2 regions of the Staphylococcus saccharolyticus genome follow, and region 1 is predicted to be linked to the other one. Evidence: a T-box and tRNA genes for the amino acid it is inferred to sense, from the RefSeq annotation. Region 1 holds a T-box; the other holds one or more tRNA genes.
The links. A T-box is a leader RNA that pairs with one kind of tRNA and senses whether it is charged. The one in region 1 lies ahead of serS (serine--tRNA ligase), so its partner is inferred to be a tRNA-Ser.

Region 1 (11,598 bases):
CAAGTTACACTAGATTGTCATCCTGAAGTGAATATTCTTATTGGTGAGAATGCGCAAGGAAAGACAAATTTACTTGAATCAATTTATACATTAGCACTCGCTAAAAGTCATCGTACCTCCAATGATAAGGAACTCATACGTTTTAACTCTGATTATGCTAAAATAGAAGGTGAGCTAAGTTATAGACATGGTACGATGCCACTTACAGTGTTTGTAACTAAAAAAGGTAAACAAGTTAAAGTGAATCATCTTGAGCAGAGTAGACTAACTCAATATATAGGACATTTAAATGTAGTGCTTTTTGCACCGGAGGATTTAAATATTGTTAAAGGTTCTCCGCAGATACGACGTCGTTTCATAGATATGGAGTTAGGACAAATCTCAGCCGTTTACTTAAATGATTTAGCTCAATACCAGCGTATTCTTAAACAAAAGAATAATTATTTAAAGCAATTACAAATTGGACAAAAGAGCGATACAACAATGTTAGAAGTTTTGAATCAACAATTTGCTGAATATGCTTTAAAGGTAACGTTACGTCGAGAGCATTTTATCAAAAAATTAGAAGAACTCGCTCAACCGATTCATTCAGGTATAACTAATGAACGCGAGACATTAGCATTAAAATATTTAGCAAGTTTAAAGTTGAATAGTGATGAGAAGGATGAAAATTCTTTACTCGAAGAAGTCTTAACGTTGTTAAATGAAAATCTACAAAGAGAAAAAGAGAGAGGCGTGTGTCTTTATGGTCCGCATCGTGACGATTTAGGATTTAACGTTGATGGCATGGATGTACAAATATATGGATCTCAAGGTCAACAACGTACGACTGCTTTATCTATTAAGCTAGCAGAAATTGAATTGATGAATATTGAAGTTGGAGAATATCCAATCTTGCTTTTAGATGATGTGCTAAGTGAACTAGATGATTCACGTCAAACACATTTATTGAGTACGATTCAACGTAAGGTACAAACATTTGTAACAACGACATCTGTTGAAGGTATAGATCATGAAATTATGACTAATGCAAGGGTATACCGCATTAGTCAAGGTGAAATACTAAAGTAACGAGAAAGTGATGGTGAATACATTGTCAGATGTAAACAACACAGAAAATTATGGTGCTGGACAGATACAAGTTTTAGAGGGTCTTGAAGCAGTACGTAAAAGACCAGGTATGTATATTGGTTCAACTTCCGAAAGAGGTTTGCACCACTTAGTATGGGAAATTGTTGATAATAGTATTGACGAGGCATTAGCCGGTTATGCTAATCATATAGAGGTCGTAATTGAGAAAGACAATTGGATAAAAGTTACTGACAATGGCCGTGGAATTCCTGTTGATATTCAAGAAAAGATGGGACGTCCTGCTGTCGAGGTTATCTTAACTATACTCCATGCCGGAGGTAAATTCGGAGGTGGCGGATACAAAGTATCTGGGGGTCTTCATGGTGTTGGTTCTTCGGTAGTTAACGCACTTTCACAAGATCTTGAGGTTTATGTACACCGAAATGGTAAGATTCACCATCAAGCTTACAAACAAGGTGTACCGCAATTTGATCTTAAAGTAATCGGAGATACAGATAAAACAGGCACAGCGATACGTTTTAAAGCTGACTCAGAAATCTTTACAGAAACAATTGTCTATAATTATGAAACCTTACAAAAACGTATACGTGAACTTGCTTTCTTGAATAAAGGCATTCAAATTACTTTAAAAGATGAACGTGATGAAGAAGTACGTGAAGACTCTTATCATTATGAGGGCGGTATTAAATCTTATGTAGATTTATTAAATGAGAATAAAGAACCTCTACATGAGGAGCCTATCTACATACATCAATCTAAAGATGATATCGAAGTTGAAATTGCACTTCAATACAATAGTGGCTACGCAACAAACTTATTAACTTATGCTAACAATATTCATACCTACGAAGGCGGGACACATGAAGATGGCTTTAAACGTGCTTTAACACGTGTTCTTAATAGCTATGGTATCCAAAGTAAGATTATCAAAGAAGATAAATTATCTGGTGAAGATACACGTGAAGGATTAACAGCAATTGTATCTATCAAACATGGCGACCCACAATTCGAAGGACAAACTAAGACTAAATTAGGTAACTCTGAGGTACGTCAAGTTGTAGATAGATTATTTTCTGAGCATTTTGAACGTTTCTTATACGAGAATCCACCCGTTGGTCGCATTATTGTAGAAAAAGGGATTATGGCATCTCGTGCACGTGTGGCTGCTAAAAAGGCACGTGAAGTAACACGTCGTAAATCAGCATTGGATGTTTCAAGCTTACCAGGTAAATTAGCTGATTGTTCTAGTAAAAATCCTGAAGAAAGTGAGATTTTCTTAGTAGAGGGTGACTCTGCCGGGGGGTCTACAAAATCGGGTCGTGATTCAAGAACGCAAGCAATATTACCTTTAAGAGGGAAAATCTTAAACGTGGAAAAAGCACGTCTTGATCGTATATTAAATAACAATGAAATTCGTCAAATGATTACGGCGTTTGGTACAGGTATTGGTGGCGAATTTGATATTACTGAAGCACGTTATCATAAAATTGTAATTATGACAGATGCTGATGTAGATGGCGCACATATTCGTACGTTGTTACTGACATTCTTCTATCGTTTTATGAGACCATTGATTGAAGCGGGTTATGTATACATTGCTCAACCGCCTTTATACAAACTTACTCAAGGTAAACAAAAATATTATGTCTTTAACGATAGAGAGTTAGACAAACTTAAACAAGAATTAAATCCGACACCTAAATGGTCAATCTCTCGTTACAAAGGTCTTGGAGAAATGAATGCGGATCAGTTATGGGAGACAACAATGAATCCTGAATACCGTTCAATGTTACAAGTAAGACTTGAAGATGCGATTGATGCAGATCAAACATTTGAAATGTTAATGGGTGACGTTGTAGAAAATCGTAGACAATTTATCGAGGATAATGCAGTTTACGCTAACCTAGATTTCTAAGCATTATGAACTGAACATTTGAAGGAGGACTCTTGATGGCTGAATTACCTCAATCAAGAATTAATGAACGAAATATAACCAGTGAAATGCGTGAATCATTCTTAGACTATGCCATGAGTGTTATTGTTTCTCGTGCATTACCTGATGTTAGAGATGGATTAAAGCCAGTACATCGTCGTATCCTGTATGGTTTAAATGAACAAGGTATGACGCCTGACAAACCTTATAAGAAATCGGCACGTATTGTTGGGGACGTCATGGGTAAATATCACCCTCATGGTGACTCTTCAATCTATGAAGCAATGGTAAGAATGGCTCAAGATTTTAGTTATCGTTATCCACTTGTTGATGGGCAAGGTAACTTTGGTTCAATGGATGGTGATGGTGCCGCAGCTATGCGTTATACCGAAGCCCGTATGACTAAAATTACTTTAGAACTTTTACGTGATATTAACAAAGATACAATTGATTTTATTGACAACTATGATGGTAATGAAAGAGAGCCGTCAGTTTTACCTGCACGTTTCCCTAACTTATTAGTAAATGGTGCCGCAGGAATTGCCGTTGGTATGGCTACTAATATTCCTCCTCACAATTTAACTGAAGTCATTGATGGAGTACTTAGTTTAAGTAAGAATCCTAATATTAAAATTAATGAATTGATGGAAGATATTCAAGGTCCTGATTTTCCTACGGCAGGTTTAATTCTAGGGAAAAGTGGTATTCGTCGTGCTTATGAAACAGGTCGCGGTTCAATTCAAATGCGTTCACGTGCTGAAATAGAAGAACGTGGTGGTGGACGTCAACGTATTATAGTTACTGAAATACCTTTCCAAGTTAATAAAGCACGAATGATAGAAAAGATTGCGGAACTTGTAAGAGATAAAAAAATTGAAGGTATTACAGATTTACGTGATGAAACAAGTTTACGTACAGGTGTTAGAATAGTTATTGATATACGAAAAGATGCAAATGCGAGTGTTATATTAAACAATTTATATAAACAAACACCATTGCAAACGTCATTCGGTGTGAATATGATTGCATTGGTGAATGGTAGGCCTAAGTTAATTAACTTAAAAGAAGCACTCATTCACTATTTAGAGCATCAAAAAACAGTTGTAAGACGTCGTACTGAATATAATTTAAGAAAAGCTAAAGACCGTGCGCATATATTAGAAGGTCTACGTATTGCCCTTGATCATATCGATGAAATTATTACTACAATTCGTGAATCAGAAACAGATAAAATTGCGATGGAAAGCTTACAAGAGAAATTTAAACTTTCTGAACGACAAGCTCAAGCAATTTTAGATATGCGTTTAAGACGTTTAACAGGCTTAGAACGAGATAAGATTGAATCTGAATATAAAGAGCTTCTTGAATATATTAAAGAGTTGGAAGAAATTTTAGCTGATGAGGAAGTTCTACTTCAATTAGTTCGAGATGAACTCTCTGAAATTAAAGAACGTTTTGGAGATGAACGTCGTACTGAAATTCAATTAGGTGGCTTAGATGATCTTGAAGATGAAGATTTAATTCCTGAAGAACAAATTGTCATAACATTAAGTCATAATAATTATATTAAACGCTTACCAGTATCTACATATCGTTCTCAAAACCGTGGTGGTCGTGGCGTACAAGGTATGAATACATTGGAAGAAGACTTTGTAAGTCAATTAGTAACGCTAAGTACACATGATCATGTTCTCTTCTTTACCAATAAAGGTCGTGTCTACAAACTCAAAGGTTACGAAGTACCTGAACTTTCACGACAATCTAAAGGTATTCCCGTTGTTAATGCGATAGAACTTGAGAACGATGAGAATATTAGTACGATGATTGCCGTTAAAGATCTTGAAAGTGAAGATGATTACCTTGTATTTGCGACAAAACGAGGTATCGTAAAACGTTCATCATTAAGTAACTTTTCTCGTATCAATAGAAATGGTAAAATAGCGATTAATTTCAAAGAAGATGACGAATTAATTGCGGTACGTTTAACTAATGGTAATGAAGATATTTTAATTGGTACAGCGCATGCATCACTTATTAGATTCCCAGAATCTACATTGCGTCCTTTAGGTCGAACTGCAGCAGGTGTTAAGGGTATCACACTACGCGAAGGTGATATCGTAGTAGGTCTTGATGTTGCACTTGCAGAAAGTGAAGATGAAGTCTTAGTTGTTACTGAAAATGGTTATGGTAAACGTACACCAGTAAGTGAGTATCGATTATCTAATCGTGGTGGTAAAGGTATTAAGACAGCTACAATCACAGAACGTAATGGAAATATCGTTTGTATTACAACCGTTACTGGCGAAGAAGACTTAATGGTTGTAACTAACTCGGGTGTCATTATTCGAATTGATGTTCATGACATTTCTCAAAATGGACGTGCTGCTCAAGGTGTCCGTCTAATGAAACTAGGCGATGGTCAATTTGTTTCAACAGTTGCTAAGGTTAAAGAAGAAGAGCTACAAGATGAAGATAGTGATGAACAATCTTCTAATGAAGAAACAACGGTAAATGTAGAAACAAGTGATAATGATGGTCACATTGATTTAAGACAAGACTTCATGGATCGTGTGAATGAAGATATCGAAAGTGCATCTGATAATGAAAATAGTGATGAATAACATATAATATAAAAAGCAAGTTCTGACATCATAAGGTGTGAGAACTTGTTTTTTTAGACTTACCTATTTTCTAAGGATGTCTAAATTATTTAAAGAAACACACGCTTAACATGCTTTAAAATGAAAAAAGCTATGCTAGGCATGTTTTTTAATAACTATTAACCTTCTAATTCTTTCATTACATATGGAATCTCACTGATTAATCGAGAAGGTGGTACTACATACATTTTATCAGAAAGTTTTTCACCAATGTAGCTATGCATGTATGTAGCACTTGTCACTGCATCTTTAAAATTATCAAATTGTCCAACGAAACTTGTAATCATACCAGCAAGTGTATCCCCCATACCACCAGTAGCCATCGCAGGTGTACCAATAGGTAGTTTGTAGACTTCATCATTATTAAAGTAGATTTCTGTACCATGCTTTTTTAGTACAACGGTAGCACCTAAACGCTCAACCGCTTCAAGATTGTGCTCATAAGTTTGTTCTTCAATTGAAATGCTACTTAAACGTTCCCATTCTTTCTGATGTGGTGTGAAAACAACACGACACGTTGGAATTTGAGGTTTCAACTTACTAAATATAGTGATGGCATCCCCATCAACAATTAAGTTTTGATGTGGCTGTATATTTTGAAGTAAAAATGTAATGGCATTATTACCTTTAAAATCGATACCTAGACCTGGTCCAATTAGAATACTATCAGTCGCTTCAATCATTTTTGTTAGCATTTTCGTATCATTAATATCAATAACCATTGCTTCAGGACAACGAGAGTGTAACGCAGCATGATTATTAGGATGAGTTGCTACAGTAATTAAACCACTGCCACTATAAACGCAAGCACGTGCAGCAAGCATAATCGCGCCACCCATATTAGCAGAACCACCAATTAATAAGATTTTGCCATAATCACCTTTATGCGTTTCATCTTTTCTTATAGGAATGTTAACTGAGTTTAACGTTTCCATAATACTTAACCTCCCTAAAAAGTAATGTTTTAAATAGTTGTAAAAGTTATTAGATTAAAAGCTAAAACTCGCATGAGGAGTTTTTGTTTTAACTATATTTAAATAAACAGTCATTTTACTTACTTTGAGTCTTCTCTTATATAAATACAATAGAAAATACTATACCTGTAAATGACTTTCGTCAATAGTTTATTCAAACTCTTTATATTGAGATGACTAAGTTACTTATTTTATCCGTCAAATCCTATATTATATATACTTTAATTCATTAAAATAGCACATTAATAATATATTATTAAATTTTAAAAATATATTATTATTAAAATTTCATATAAAGGGATTGTTTCAATGATATTATTTTTAGATAGGGAGTCATTAACGATTAAAGAGATTAAGAAACTTTTAAATCAAGATTTACATATTGATATTAGAGAAGAAGCACTTGAGTGCGTAAGGAATAGTTGTCAAGTTGTTGAACGTATTATTGAAAAAAAGGAAACGATGTATGGTATCACTACAGGCTTCGGTTTATTTAGTGATGTTCGCATTGATTCAGGACAATATAATGAATTACAAGTCAACCTAATACGTTCGCATGCATGTAGTATAGGGGAGCCATTTTCAGAAGAAGTTGCATTAGTCATGATGATATTACGCCTAAACACATTGTTGAAGGGTCACTCTGGGGTAACACTAGAATTAGTAGAACAATTGAAATACTTTATTAATGAACGCATCATCCCAGTCATTCCTCAACAAGGTTCTTTAGGGGCATACGGAGATCTTGCATCCTTATCTCATCTGGCACTCGGACTTATAGGAGAAGGTGATGTTTATTATGACAGTCAACAACTAACAAGCTTTGATGTCTTAGATAAATTAGGACGTAAGCCACTAAAATTACAAGCTAAAGAAGGGTTAGCGCTTATCGATGGTACCCAAGCGATGACAGCGCAAGGAGTGATTAATTGTATTGAAGCAGAAGACCTGGCGTATCAGGCAGAATGATTGCCTCGCTAACGCATCAATCACTTAACGGCATAATTGATGCGTATGATGAATGCGTGCATAAAGATAAGAAACTTTCAAGAACAAATTGAAGTAGCACAACGTATGCGACAATGACTTAAAGATTCTCAATTAACGACACATCAAGCTGAGTTACGTGTTCAGGATGCATATACCTTACGTTGTATACCGCAAATTCATGGCGCAAGCTTTCAAGTTTTTAATGATGTTAAAGAGAAGTTAGAATTTGAAATGAACGCTGCCAATGATAATCCGCTTATCTTTGATGAGGGAGATAAAACATTCGTTATTTCTGGTGGGAACTTCCATTGTCGATCAATAGCATTTACATTAGATCATCTAAAACTCGGTGTAAGTGAATTAGCAAATGTGTCTAAACGGTGTCTAGAACGTTTAGTTAATCCACAGTTAAATGGTGATTTACCTGCATTTTTAAATCCAGAGCCTGTATTACAGAGTGGTGCAATGATTATGCAGTATGCAGCAGCTAGTCTTGTTTCGGAAAATAAAACCCTTATACATCCCGCAAGTGTGGACTCCATTCCGTCTTCAGCAAATCAAGAAGACCATGTGTCAATGGGAACTATCGCTTCAAGACACGGGTATCAAATGATTGAGAATACAAGACGTATGATTGCCATGGAGTATATTGTCGTATTACAAGCTGTTGAAGAAAAAGGTATCAATCAACTTTCACCAAAAACCTATGAAAAATATATTGAATACCGTAAAATTGTACCTTCAATCACAAAAGATCGACAATTCCATAAAGATATTGAAGTGGTCTCTCAATATTTAAAAGCCCATGCATATTATGAATGAAATTTAAATATGAAAGAATGGTTGCAATTTTAAAATAACTTGAAATGTTATAATGACTTTGCTATATTAAAATTAACTTAATAAAACATTGTTCGTAGGCTAAGTAACATGGATGACACGGTTTCAGAGAGCTTGTGGTGAGTGAGAACAAGTAATCGACATTAATGCGAATCTACCTACTATATAAGAACAATCGGCAATAACCGTTATTTTAGTTAAGTGCAATTTAGAGTAAATATTCTAATTATTTATTTTAAATTGTTAAATAGGGTGGCAACGCGTAGACCACGTCCCTTGTCGGGGATGTGGTCTTTTTTTATTATTTTTTTCACGTGAGTTACCCATATTATATATATTTCATTTGGGAAAGGATGAAGGTTACATGTTAGACATTCGTTTATTTAGAAATGAACCTGAGAAAGTTAAGAGCAAAATTGAATTAAGAGGCGACGATCCTAAAGTTGTTGACCAAGTTTTAGAATTAGATGAACAACGCCGTGAATTGATCAGTAAAACTGAAGAAAGGAAGGCGAAAAGAAATAAAGTGAGTGAAGAAATCGCTCAAAAAAAACGTAACAAAGAAAATGCTGATGATGTTATTGCAGAAATGCGTAACTTAGGTGACGAAATTAAAGACATCGATACTCAACTTAATGACGTTGATAATAAAATAAGAGACATTTTAATTCGTATCCCTAACTTAATTAATGATGACGTACCTCAAGGTGCTTCTGATGAAGAAAATGTTGAATTAAAAAAATGGGGCACCCCTCGTGAATTTGACTTCGAACCAAAAGCACACTGGAATTTAGTTGAAGAATTAAAAATGGCAGACTTTGAACGTGCTGCGAAAATATCAGGTGCTCGTTTCGTATACCTTACTAAAGATGGTGCATTATTAGAACGTGCCTTAATGAACTACATGTTAACTAAACATACAACGCAACATGGTTACACTGAAATGATGACACCTCAATTAGTTAATGCTGATACAATGTTTGGTACAGGCCAATTACCTAAATTCGAAGAAGATTTATTTAAAGTTGAAAAAGAAGGTCTATACACGATTCCAACTGCTGAAGTACCTTTAACAAACTTCTACAGAGATGAAATTATTCAACCAGGTGTACTTCCAGAATTATTTACAGCTCAAACTGCATGTTTCCGTAGTGAAGCAGGATCAGCTGGTAGAGATACAAGAGGATTAATTCGTTTACACCAATTTGATAAAGTTGAAATGGTTCGTATTGTAGAGCCTGAAGATTCTTGGAATGCTTTAGAAGAAATGACACAAAATGCTGAAGCTATCTTAGAAGAGTTAGGCTTACCTTATCGTCGTGTAATCTTATGTACTCGTGACATTGGTTTCAGTGCTAGTAAAACATATGACTTAGAAGTTTGGTTACCAAGTTACAATGATTATAAAGAAATTAGTTCTTGTTCAAACTGTACTGATTTCCAAGCACGTCGTGCAAATATTCGCTTCAAACGTGATACTTCTTCTAAACTGGAATTAGTACATACATTAAATGGTAGTGGTTTAGCTGTTGGTCGTACATTCGCAGCTATCGTTGAAAACTATCAAAACGAGGATGGCACAATCACAATTCCTGAAGCATTAGTACCATTCATGGGTGGTAAAACTAAAATTGAAAAACCAATTAAATAATGTGATTTAAATACACAAGTGAGTAGATTGGAATCTTTAAGATTCTTGTCTACTCTTTTTATTTAGAGGAATAGATCTTATCAAACAATAAGTTATACCACCTATTTAAGTTTAGAAAAGTTATTAGAATTTGAGACATGTTAGTTTTTGTAAAAGAAAGTCTAGAGTAATTCTTGAAATTCTGTATGTTTTAAAACGTTGTTAGGAAAGAAATATAATTGAGATGTTTGTCTAACCGAATACAAACGGTAGTCTAAAACAAATGTATAATCTTAATAGTTACAACACGACAGTATTTATTTTTTAGCCATGTGACAATTTGAGTCTATTAAAATGTCTAGGTGTTGGAAATACTTTTTTTAATTATAAGCGTGATTGCTATGATGCTACTTTTTAGAATAGTACTGCCTTCATAATGTAGCATTATAATATTTACAATGATAAATGCATGTTTAAGTATATTGAAAGTAAAAAAGGAGATATATTAAGAAATCAATGTTTGATTTCATTATAGCTCCCTTTTTAAGCAATGATATTTAAAAATCTATTTTACATATACTAATGTTAATTTGATGCATATGCAGAAAGTGGATAATGATCTGAATAGTCGTTATATTTGTAAGTTTTACCCCAAGATTTTACTGACCATTCTGGTGACTTCACTTTGTGTGTATAATTATGCCATGAGCTTGGTTGCGCATGGTCTCGATCTAATAAAATATAATCTAAATGTTGAGGATCTAATTTAGGATAATTATATTTTGCAATACTGTTGCTTCGTGTATCCCAACTATATTCGTTACCTTCAAATTGTGTAGGTAATGAAATATTCAAGTTATCAGGCATTTGCTTGAACTCATCTGACCCTTTAATAACATTTAAATCACCGCCGATATATACAGGTTCATTTTTAGGAATATTTTTATCTTTAATAAATTGTTTAATTTCATTCATTTGACTCTGTCTAATAGTTTGATCTTTTCCTTTAAGACATGTTGGATCTTCAGCTTGAAGGTGAGTACCGATAATATGTTGATATTTACCATTTTTATTAATTTTAATGTACGCAAAGCCTTTATTACTTAGCTTGTCAGCGCCACAACCATTTTTGTAAATATGTTGTTCTTGTTCAACAATTGGCCATTTACTTACAATACCAACACCACCGCTTACTTTTTTAATTTTTCTATAAGAACCAGATGTTTTTTGCCAACCTTCTGTGCCTTTACCAACAATAGGTGTTTGATAAGGATATTGTGATTGTAAGTTTGTTAAAAGTCGATTTGATGCTTTTTTATCAAATAATTCATTAAAAATTACGACATCTTGACCTTGTATATAATCAGCTTTTGAAATTAAATCAGCGCGCTGAGATTGTCCCCAATTGGGATATATTGCTGTAGGTAAGAAATAAACGTTATGTGTAGTAATTTTAAGGCTGTTTTCAGGACTGCGTTC
Region 2 (11,598 bases), 2.2 Mb from region 1:
TTTTTTTATTATCAAACCGTGTGACTGCGCATATTGTACGCTTTAGTTCTGTATGTATGAGTGGAATGTCTACCCATTCATTATTGTCATTTAAATTGATGTTTTGAGAACAAATCACAAAACTTTTATTTTGACGTAAGACATATTGTGCTAGTTGTTTGTTTGATAGGAAGTGTACTTTAGACTTTGTCGCTACCTTCAATTTGTTTTTGATGCTTTTGGCAAACGGTGTGAGGCAATATAAAGGTTCAGTTTCAAATTGAGACAGTAAGGGATGAATTGACATAAGCGATAGGATGATCTTTAGGTACATATATATGATAATTTTCTTCAAATAAAGGCATCATTTGCAGTTGTGATTCAGTTGTGATTTCCTCAGTCAATTCGGTTATTCCTATGTCTAACACACCTGTAATTAAGTCTTCCATCATTGTCTTATAGCACATCAATTGTGGAGTCATAATACTAGTACTTTGTTGTTCAAAAGATTGAATGAGCGGTAACATCATTTGTGATACGTCACTTTCCTCATAACCCACATAAATTGTACGTCGGTCAGTAGAAGATTGCTGTTGAAAAGATTGAACAGTCTTATCGATTTGATCTAATATTTGAGTAGCTTGAGAGAGTAACTGCTTACCTTCTGTAGTTAAGATAATATTTCGTCCACTTCTTTTAAAAAGTATGACATTTAATTCCTTTTCAAGTTGATTAATTTGTCGACTAATGGCAGATTGAGCTATATTCAACTCTAGTACAGCATCTGAAATATGTTCACGACGTGCGACCTTTACAAAATATTTAAGTTGCTTTATATCCATAATGTAAACCCCTCCTAAACTCCATATTAAAATTCTGTAAACAAAACTAATATAGCAATACTCTGCTAAATCATTCTAATTATTAGATAGGTTTAATCTAATTTATATATTGAACAGATAAATATATTACATTATAATAATTATTATCAAACCAAAATTGTCATAAAATTCTAATAATGGAGTGTGCATCATGTACAATGAGAAGTTAAAAAAGGGGTTATATGATTATCGTGAAGAACATGATGCGTGTGGTATTGGGTTTTATTCCAATATGGATAATAAAAGATCTCACGATATTATTAAAAATCTTTAGAAATGTTGCGTCGACTAGATCATCGTGGCGGTGTTGGGGCTGATGGTATCACTGGAGATGGCGCAGGGATTATGACAGAAATTCCATTTAAGTTTTTTGATCAATTATCAGATATACAAGTTCCCGGTGAAGGTCATTATGCCGTGGGATTATTTTTTCTAATGAACAAGTGAAAGACTCTATACATGAAACGAAATTTAATCATTACTTTGAAAGAGAAGGATTTAAAGTTATTGGATATCGAGATGTTCCTGTAGATACAAATGCTATTGCTGAGCATGTTGCAGATACTATGCCTTATATTCAACAAGTATTTGTAAATATTAGAGGAGTTAAAGAAGTTGAAAAACAACTATTTTTAGCAAGAAAGCAAATTGAAAAATATGGTGAGGAACACTCGTTAGATATATATTTTACAAGTTTATCAAATAGAACAATAGCGTATAAAGGTTGGTTACGTTCCGATCAAATTAAGGGTCTTTATCTAGATTTGCAGAATGAAAACTTTCAATCTAAGTTAGGACTTATACACTCTAGATTTAGTACAAATACGTTCCCAAGTTGGAAACGTGCACATCCTAATCGTATGCTTATGCATAATGGTGAAATCAATACGATAAAAGGTAACGTTAATTGGATGAGAGCGCGACAAAGTAAACTCGTTGAAACATTGTTTAAAGATGAAAAAATAAAGTTCGTTTTAACGTAGATGAGGACGTAAGTGATTCAGCTATTGTAGACAATGCTTTAGAATTTCTATTGTTAGCTATGGAACCAGAAAAAGCAGTAATGCTCTTGATTCCAGAACCGTGGTTATATAATAAATCGAATGATAAAAATGTAAGAGCTTTTTATGAATTTTATAGTTATTTAATGGAACCATGGGATGGACCAACAATGATTTCGTTCTGTAATGGAGATAAAATTGGTGCACTTACCGATCGTAATGGATTAAGGCCAGGTCGTTACACTATAACTAAAGATAATTTTATTGTTTTTTCATCTGAGGTAGGTGTAATTGACGTTCCTGAAGAAAATGTGGCTTTTAAGGGGCAATTGAATTCAGGAAAGCTATTGTTGGTCGACTTTTTACAAAATAAAGTTGTAGAGAATAATGAGTTGAAAGCAGATATTGCGAATGAGTTACCTTACGAACAATGGTTAAAAGAGAATAAGACGTCGTATGATTTAGATAATATTGACTATCAACCTTCTGAGTGGAGTGATGATACATTATTCCGTTTACAAAAACAGTTCGCTTATACAAAAGAAGATATAAGCAAATATATGACGGAGTTAGTAACAAATAGGAAAGATCCTATTGGAGCTATGGGTTATGATGCACCTATTGCTGTACTGAATGATAAGCCTGAATCATTGTTTAATTATTTTAAACAATTGTTTGCACAAGTAACAAACCCTCCAATTGACGCATATCGAGAGAAAATCGTCACTAGCGAACTATCCTATTTAGGTGGCGAAGGAAATTTACTTCATCCTGATGTTTCTGCGTTACAACGTATCCAATTAAAAAAAACAGTCTTAACTGAGGCTCAGTTGGCAACTATAGATGTAACACGTTTCAAAGTGACATATCTATCTACGTTATATACTGATCAACTTGAGAATAGTTTAACTGACTTAGGCAAACAAGCGATAAAAGCTGTTAAAAATGGCGCAAAAATTTTAGTTTTAGATGATAAGCCACTTGTAAATGAGAGTGGTTATGCGATGCCAATGTTACTAGCATTGAGTCATATTCACCAATTATTAATTCGTGAAGGTTTAAGAATGGAGACTAGTCTAGTTGTTTAATCGGGAGAAACTAGAGAAGTTCACCATGTTGCTTGTCTGCTCGGATATGGTGCAAATGCGGTGGTACCTTATTTTACTCAGCGTACGATTGAACAATTAACGCTCCAAGGACAGCTTTCAGATGAAGTGACTAGGAACGTCGACACATATACTCTAATGTAATATCTGAAGGTGTTATTAAAGTGATGGCTAAAATGGGGATTTCTACGGTTCAAAGTTATCAAGGTGCACAAATTTTTGAAGCGATTGGTTTATCTCAAAAAGTTATTGATCAATATTTCACGGGTACTCAATCGAAATTATCTGGTATTAGTATTGAACAAATTGATGAGGAGAATAAAGCTAGACAAAGTGGTGCGTCAGACTACCTTGAATCAGGAAGTACATTCCAATGGAGACAACAAGGTCAGCATCATGCCTTTAATCCTCGTATAATTTTCCTGTTACAACATGCATGTAGAGACAATAATTATGAGCTATTTAAGGAATTTTCAGAGGAAGTAAATTTTAAACGTATTGATCATATACGACATTTGTTAGGATTCAAACCTCAACGTGCGATAGATATTAGTAGAGTTGAACCTGCAAGTGAGATTGTTAAACGTTTTAACACTGGTGCGATGAGTTATGGGTCTATTTCAGCAGAAGCACATGAGACGTTAGCTCAAGCGATGAATCAAATAGGTGGTAAGAGTAACAGTGGCGAAGGCGGCGAAGACCCATCACGTTATGAAACTCAAAAAGATGGTAGCAATAAAATAAGTGCGATAAAACAAGTTGCATCTGGTCGTTTTGGTGCAACGAGTGACTATTTGCAACACGCTAGAGAAATTCAAATAAAAGTTGCGCAAGGCGCTAAGCCAGGGGAAGGTGGGTCAGTTACCTAGTTCAAAAGTGTATCCATGGATAGCTGAAACTAGGGGTTCAACAGTAGGTATCGGTTTGATATCTCCGCCACCTCATCATGATATATATTCAATAGAGGATTTAGCTCAACTTATACATGATTTGAAAAATTCAAATATAGAGGCAGATATTGCAGTTAAACTCGTATCCAAAACAGGAGTAGGTACAATAGCTTCAGGCGTAGTAAAAGCTTTTGCAGACAAAATCGTGATTAGTGGTTACGATGGTGGAACTGGGGCATCACCTAAGACAAGTATTCAGCATGTAGGTGTACCTTGGAAAATCGGTCTAGCTGAAACACACCAAACACTGAAACTCAATCATTTACGTAGCCGTGTGAAATTAGAAACGGATGGTAAGTTGCTAACAGGAAAGGATGTTGCATACGCATGTGCGCTTGGGGCAGAAGAATTTGGCTTTGCCACAGCTCCGCTCGTTGTTTTAGGTTGCATTATGATGAGAGTGTGTCATAACGGTACATGTCTAGTAGGTGTGGCGACACAAAACAAAGATCTACGTGCTCTATTTAGAGGAAAGGCACAATATGTTGTGAATTTTATGTACTTTGTTGCTGAGGAACTAAGGGAAATTTTAGCTTCATTAGGTTTAGAAACGGTAGAAGAGTTAGTTGGACGTACAGATTTTCTTAAGCGTTCGTCTCAACTAAAAGTTGGAAGTAAAGCGGCTACAATTCAAATAGAGAATTTAATCGAATACTTTGATGGACCGAATACAAAGGAAATTTCTTAACAACATCCATTGGATATAGGTTTTGATCTAAATTATTTATATCCAGATGCGAAACACAGTATTGAGAGTGGTCATTCATTTACTGGTAGTTATGTTATAAATAATGAACAACGCGATGTAGGTGTTATTACAGGTAGTTCTATTACAAGACATTACGGTGAAGAAGGATTGCCTGAAGATACAATTTTTGTATATACAGAAGGTCATGCGGGACAAAGTTTAGCTGCCTATGCACCGAAAGGTTTAACCATACATCATACAGGTGATGCCAACGATTATGTTGGGAAAGGCTTATCCGGTGGAACGGTTATTGTTAAAGCACCTAATGTTAAAAGAGAAAATGAAATTATTGTTGGTAATGTTAACTTTTATGGAGCGTCCAAAGGTAAAGCTTATATCAATGGTAAGGCAGAAGAACGTTTTTGTATAAGAAATAGTGGGGCTGATGTCGTAGTAGAAGGTATTGGTGATCATGAACTCGAATATATGACTGGCGGACATGTCATTATTTTAAGAGATGTAGGTAAAAACTTTGGTCAAGGTATGAGTGGTGGTGTGAGTTATATCTTCCCTTCAGATGTAGAAAGATTTAAAAAGGTAAATGTACTGGAAACTTTAGAATTTAGTGATGTGTGTCATGAAGAAGAAAAGACTCTAATTAGAGAGATGCTTGAAGCGCATTATAAATATACTCATAGTACTAAAGCTCAAAAATTATTGGATCAATTTGAAAGTGTTGAACAATTTGTAGTGAAAGTTATTCCAAAAGACTATAAATTAATGATGCAAAAGATTGATTTACAAAAACGTAAAATTGAACGTGAAGACGAGGCAACACTTGCAGCGTTCTACGATGATAGAAAAAATATTGAAAAAGAATTACAACCAGCAGTTATCTATTAGGAAAGTGAGGGATTTATCATGGGCGAATTTAAAGGATTTATGAAATATAATAAACAGTCTCTATCAGAATTGTCTTTGGTAGACCGTCTTTCTAATCATGAAGTGTTTCAACAACGTTTTACAAAGGAGGATGCCTCAATTCAAGGTGCGTGTTGTATGGATTGTGGGACACCATTTTGTCAAACAGGTCAACCTTATGGAAGAGAAACGATAGGTTGTCCTATAGGAAACTACATTCCTGAATGGAATGATTTAGTCTATCATCAAGATTTTAAAACGGCATATGAGAGATTAAGCGAAACAAATAATTTTTCTGAATTTACTGGAAGAGTATGTCCAGCCCCTTGTGAAAATTCTTGTGTCATGAAAATTAATAGGGAGTCAGTAGCGATTAAAGGTATCGAACGTACGATTATAGATGAAGCGTATGATAACGGATGGGTTCAACCTAAATATCCTGAAGACAATAAACCCCAAACAATTGCAATTGTAGGTAGTGGGCCAGCTGGACTTACAGCAGCAGAAGAATTGAATATTAAAGGTTTAAAGTGACAGTGTATGAAAAAGCGCATGAATCTGGTGGTTTACTAATGTATGGTATACCGAATATGAAACTAGATAAAGAAGTTGTTCGTCGCAGGATATCATTGATGAAGGAGGCAGGAATTGTTTTTAAAACAGGTGTCGAAATTGGTGTTGATATGAGTCGAGAAACACTTGAAGAGATGTTTGATGCAATTATTCTTTGTACAGGTTCTCAAAATGCAAGAGACTTACCTTTAGAGGGACGCATGGGGCTTGGAATACGCTTCGCTATGGATTTACCTCACTGAACAAACTCAGTATTTAAATGGTGAGATTGATGATGTATCTATCACTGCTAAAGATAAGAATGTTATAATCATAGGTGCTGGTGATACTGAAGCCGATTGTGTGGCTACTGCGTTGCGTGAGAACTGTAAATCTATCGTTCAGTTTAATAAATATACTAAGCAACCCGAAGAAATAACTTTTGAAAGTAACACCTCATGGCCTCTGGCAATGCCTGTATTTAAGATGGATTATGCCCATAAAGAATATGAAGCTAAGTTCGGTCAAGAGCCACGTGCTTAAGGAGTTCAAACAATGCGATATGATGTAGACGATCAAGGTAATGTTAGAGGACTATACACTCAAATATTAAAGGAAACGTCTGATGGTATGGTCATAGAAGATGGGCCTGAACGATTTTGGCTTGCTGACTTAGTCTTATTATCTATCGGTTTTATTGGAACGGAGACAACTGTTCCACATGCTTTTGAGATTCATACTGAACGTAATAAGATTGTAGCAAACAATGTTGACTTCCAAACTAATCATCCTAAAATTTTTGCAGCAGGGGATGCTCGACGCAGGCAAAGTTTAGTTGTTTGGGCCATTAAAGAAGGTCGTGCTATTGCCCAGTCAGTTGATAAATATTTAAGTAATAAAATTCTAGTGTAGATACAATAATAATTATATTGACTTTTAATGAACGCTATTATATGATTGTTATTGTGTTCTTTGGAGGAATACCCAAGTCCGGCTGAAGGGATCGGTCTTGAAAACCGACAGGGCCTTAACGGGCCGCGGGGGTTCGAATCCCTCTTCCTCCGCCATTAGAATTAAATTCCAAGACTAATAGATACAAAAGGCAAGTACTTATTTTAATGAGTATTTGCCTTTTTTATATTGTATTTGTAATCTTTATAAACACGAGCGAAATTTCGGAATTAATCCATTATTTAGAGGAGTTAAATTTAGAATGGCCAGTATCTATTTTTTTACGATTTCATGTAAGCCTTTATATAACTTATCTAGACAAGTTATACTTTTTATAAGAAAGTAAGGGAGTGAAATGTATGGCTGTAAAAAGAAAAGATGTAAATGCCATTGTTGAAGCAATTGGTGGAAAGCAAAATTTAGATAAAGCAACACACTGTGTAACACGTCTAAGATTAGTGCTAAAAAATGATAGTGAAGTTGATAAAACTGTATTAGATGAAAATCTACTAGTAAAAGGACAATTTAAAGCAGACCATCAATATCAAATAGTTATAGGACCTGGTACAGTAGATGAAGTATATAAACAATTTATTGAAGAAACAGGCGTTGAAGCATCATCAAAAAATGAGAAAAAAAAGCAGCTGCACAAAAGGGTAATCCATTACAACGTTTAATTAAATTATTGGGAGACATTTTCATCCCTATATTGCCGGCTATAGTTACTGCAGGTTTACTCATGGGTATTAGCAATATACTTACTATGAAAGGTTTATTTGGCCCTGAAAAATTAATTGAAATGTATCCACAAATTGCAGATATTTCCGATATCATCAATGTGATTGCAAACACAGCTTTCATATTTTTACCAGCTTTAATTGGATGGAGTAGTATGAGAGTATTTGGTGGGAGTCCTATATTAGGTTTAGTGCTCGGTGAATCTCCAACTTGTCTCTCAATACGATATCGGCAAAACGAATATACCAACTTGGAATATATTTGGTTTACATATTAAACAACTTAATTATCAAGGACAGGTATTGCTGGTTCTTATAGCAACGTATATTTTAGCAAAACTTGAAAAAGTATTAAACAAAGTAGTTCATGCCTCCATTAAAGTGCTCGTTGTTGGACCAGTTGCTTTGCTTGTGACTGGATTCTTAGCGTTTATTATTGTTGGTCCTGTCGTACTTCTTATTGGTACTGGTATTACCAACGCAGTTACTTTTGTTTTTGAACACGTTGGTTGGCTTGGTGGAGCTATCTATGGCTTGGTTTATGCACCGCTTGTTATTACAGGTTTACACCATATGTTCTTAGCTGTTGATTTTCAGTTGATGGGTAGTCGATTAGGAGGCACATATTTATGGCCGATAGTAGCCATCTCAAATATATGTCAAGGTTATACAACTTTTGGGGCTTGGTATGTCTATAAACGACGTCGGATGTCTAAGAAATAAGGCTTAGCTTTAACATCAGGAGTGTCAGGACTGCTTGGAGTTACTGAACCCGCTTTGTTTGGTGTCAATTTGCCATTGAAATATCCATTTATCGCAGCAATATCTACATCTTGTGTGTTAGGTGGAATTATCGGAGCTAACCAAGTTTTAGGAAAAGTAAGTGTCGGAGGAGTACCAGCTATTATCTCAATCCAAAAAGAGTTTTGGTTGATTTATGGTATTATTACGGTTTTAGCAATTATTGTTCCATTCTTTATAACCATTTTCCTATCAAAGTTAAGCAAACAAGAAGTTAAAGAAATGGTAGAAGAATTTGTGGCAGACTAACGATAAATTGTGAAATTTAAAAGTAAAATTGTTAAAAGGTGGGAAAATTATGTCACGGAATGATTGGAGAAAATCGGTAGTTTATCAAATTTATCCTAAATCATTTAATGATACGACTGGAAATGGCAAAGGAGATTTAAATGGTATTATTGAAAAGTTTGATTATCTAGAGTTTTTAGGTGTCGATTATTTATGGCTTACACCTATATATGAATCTCCAATGAATGATAATGGATACGATATTAGTAATTACTTACAGATTAATGAGCAATTTGGAACGATTGACGACTTTAAGAGACTTGTAGATGAAGCACATCATCGAGGTTTAAAAATCATGTTAGATATTGTTATCAATCATACATCCACAGAACACAAGTGGTTTAAAGAAGCCCAGTCCTCTAAAGAAGGTTCTTTAAGAGATTATTATTTCTTTAGACAATCGGATGATGGACCACCAACAAATTGGGAATCCAAATTTGGTGGTAACGCTTGGGAATATGATGATAAAACGGATGAATACTATCTACATTTATTTGATGTTTCTCAAGCTGATTTAAATTGGGACAATCTGAAGGTAAGACAAGAATTATATCAAATTGTTAATTATTGGATTGACTTTGGTGTTGACGGTTTTAGATTTGACGTCATTAATCTGATATCAAAAGGTGAGTTCAAGGATTCTTCGAAAATTGGGAAGGAATTCTATACGGATGGACCACATGTACATAAGTATTTAAATGAACTAAATCGTCATACCTTTGGTGATAAAGAGTTAATGACCGTAGGAGAAATGTCTTTAACGACTATTAATCATTGTATTAAGTACACTCAACCTGAAAGACAAGAATTAAATAGTGTTTTTAATTTCCATCATTTAAAAGTTGATTACGCCAATGGAGAAAAATGGACATATGCCGAATATGATTTCCAACAATTGACAAAGAGATTAATGGAATGGCAAGTAGGTATCTATGAAGGTGGAGGGTGGAACGCAATATTTTGATGTAATCATGATCAACCAAGAATAGTATCTAGATTTGGAGATGCTACGACTGAGGAATTACGTCAAAAAAGTGCAAAGACTTTAGCTATTGCACTACACATGTTACAAGGTACACCTTATATCTATCAAGGTGAGGAGATTGGTATGACCAATCCTCGTTTTGAAACTATCGATCAATACCGTGATGTTGAATCTTTAAACGCCTTTAAAGAATTAAAAAGTAAAGGTTATTCTGAGGAATATATATTAAAAATATTAAGTCAGAAATCCAGAGATAATTCACGTACCCCAATGCAATGGAGTAATAGTAAAGAAGCTGGTTTTACGAGGGGTAAATCATGGATAAATGTTACATCTAATTACAAAAATGTGAATGTCGACCAAGCAATTAAAGATTCCAATTCAGTACTGCACACTTATCGACGACTGATAGAATTACGTCACGATTATGATATTTTAACATACGGAAATATTACACCTTTATATATGAACCACGATCAACTTTTTACATATCGTCGTGATTATCAATCTACTTCTTGGCTTGTGATTGCCAACTTTTCGAAAGAAGTTATAAAATTACCGACTGATTTAAATACTGAAGGAGATATTATTATTCAAAATGGTAAAATAACGAATAATGAAATATCTGGTTTTGGTTCGATAGTCATTGAGACGCATGAATTTTGAAGAATGAGGCAACAACCATGAAACAAAAGAAGTTTTTAACTATTTATAATGAACTTAAAAGTAATATCTTAACTCAAGATTTAAATTATGGTAATCAGTTACCTTCTGAGTATGACTTAGTTTCTACTTATGATGCTTCGCGTGAGACTGTTAGAAAAGCATTACATATGCTAGAACAAGATGGAATGATTCAAAAAATCCGAGGTAAAGGTTCAGTGGTTATTTATCAAGAAATTACTGAATTTCCATTTTCTGAGTTAATTAGCTTTAAAGAAGTAAAAGAAGAATTAGATCTTAAACACGAAACAAATGTGATTTTAAACGAAATTGTAGAAGCACAAGCATTTCCTGAAGTTCAAAGAGAGTTAGAGGTTTCTGACAATGAAAAATTAGTTCATATTCAACGGACACGTTCTATTCACAATAAAGTGAAAATCTTCGATGAAGATTTCTTCTTGAAATCAGTAGTTGAGGCAATCACTAAAGGTATAGCTCAAGACTCAATTTATGCGTATTTAGAGAATAAATTGAAATTAGATATAAGTTATTCAAGTAAAGCAATTACATTTGAATCTTTTTCATCTTTGGACTATGAAATTTTTGGGAATCATCTCACGCCTTTTACGGCTACTGTCAGAAGTACTGTTTTTTTAAAAGATACCACATGTTTTCAATATAATATTTCAAAGCATTTAGCTACAGAGTTTAAATTTAAAGAGTTTTCAAGACGGCGATAATTAAATTGTGTTGAAGTTTAAGAAAAGTTTCATGTTTGAAATTTTTTTGATAAAGGTAAGAGTAAAAAATGAAATTTTTACGCTTGCAAAGAGATACTCAATTATAGTATTATAAGCTTTGCCGTGCTAGGTGGGGAGGTAGCGGTTCCCTGTACTCGAAATCCGCTTTATGCGAGACTTAATTCCTTTGTTGAGGGCGCATTTTTGTAAAGTCTGCCCGAAGCACGTAGTGTTTGAAGATTTCGGTCCTATGCAATATGAACCCATGAATCATGTCAGGTCCTGACGGAAGCAGCATTAAGTGGATCCTCATATGTGCCGTAGGGTAGCCGAGATTTAGCTGTCGACTTCGGTA

Region 2: it encodes a tRNA-Ser, which carries the amino acid that the T-box ahead of serS (serine--tRNA ligase) is inferred to sense. The anticodon was not compared.

Annotation. Positions count from the first base shown of each region.
Region 1 covers NZ_UHDZ01000001.1:3,457-15,054, forward strand. The annotation lists gene recF (DNA replication/repair protein RecF) at 1-1,071, shown strand, start outside; gene gyrB (DNA topoisomerase (ATP-hydrolyzing) subunit B) at 1,082-3,007, shown strand; gene gyrA (DNA gyrase subunit A) at 3,043-5,646, shown strand; gene DYE57_RS00035 (NAD(P)H-hydrate dehydratase) at 5,805-6,620, opposite strand; partial or broken gene hutH (histidine ammonia-lyase) at 6,969-8,471, shown strand; T-box leader at 8,555-8,769, shown strand; gene serS (serine--tRNA ligase) at 8,854-10,140, shown strand; gene sph (sphingomyelin phosphodiesterase) at 10,705-11,598, opposite strand, start outside.
Region 2 covers NZ_UHDZ01000001.1:2,216,179-2,227,776, reverse strand. The annotation lists partial or broken gene gltC (glutamate biosynthesis transcriptional regulator GltC) at 1-821, opposite strand, end outside; partial or broken gene gltB (glutamate synthase large subunit) at 1,012-5,508, shown strand; partial or broken gene DYE57_RS10915 (glutamate synthase subunit beta) at 5,527-6,990, shown strand; tRNA gene DYE57_RS10910 (tRNA-Ser) at 7,053-7,145, shown strand; partial or broken gene treP (PTS system trehalose-specific EIIBC component) at 7,389-8,816, shown strand; partial or broken gene DYE57_RS10900 (alpha,alpha-phosphotrehalase) at 8,866-10,506, shown strand; gene treR (trehalose operon repressor) at 10,524-11,243, shown strand; RNA gene ffs (signal recognition particle sRNA large type) at 11,365-11,598, shown strand, end outside.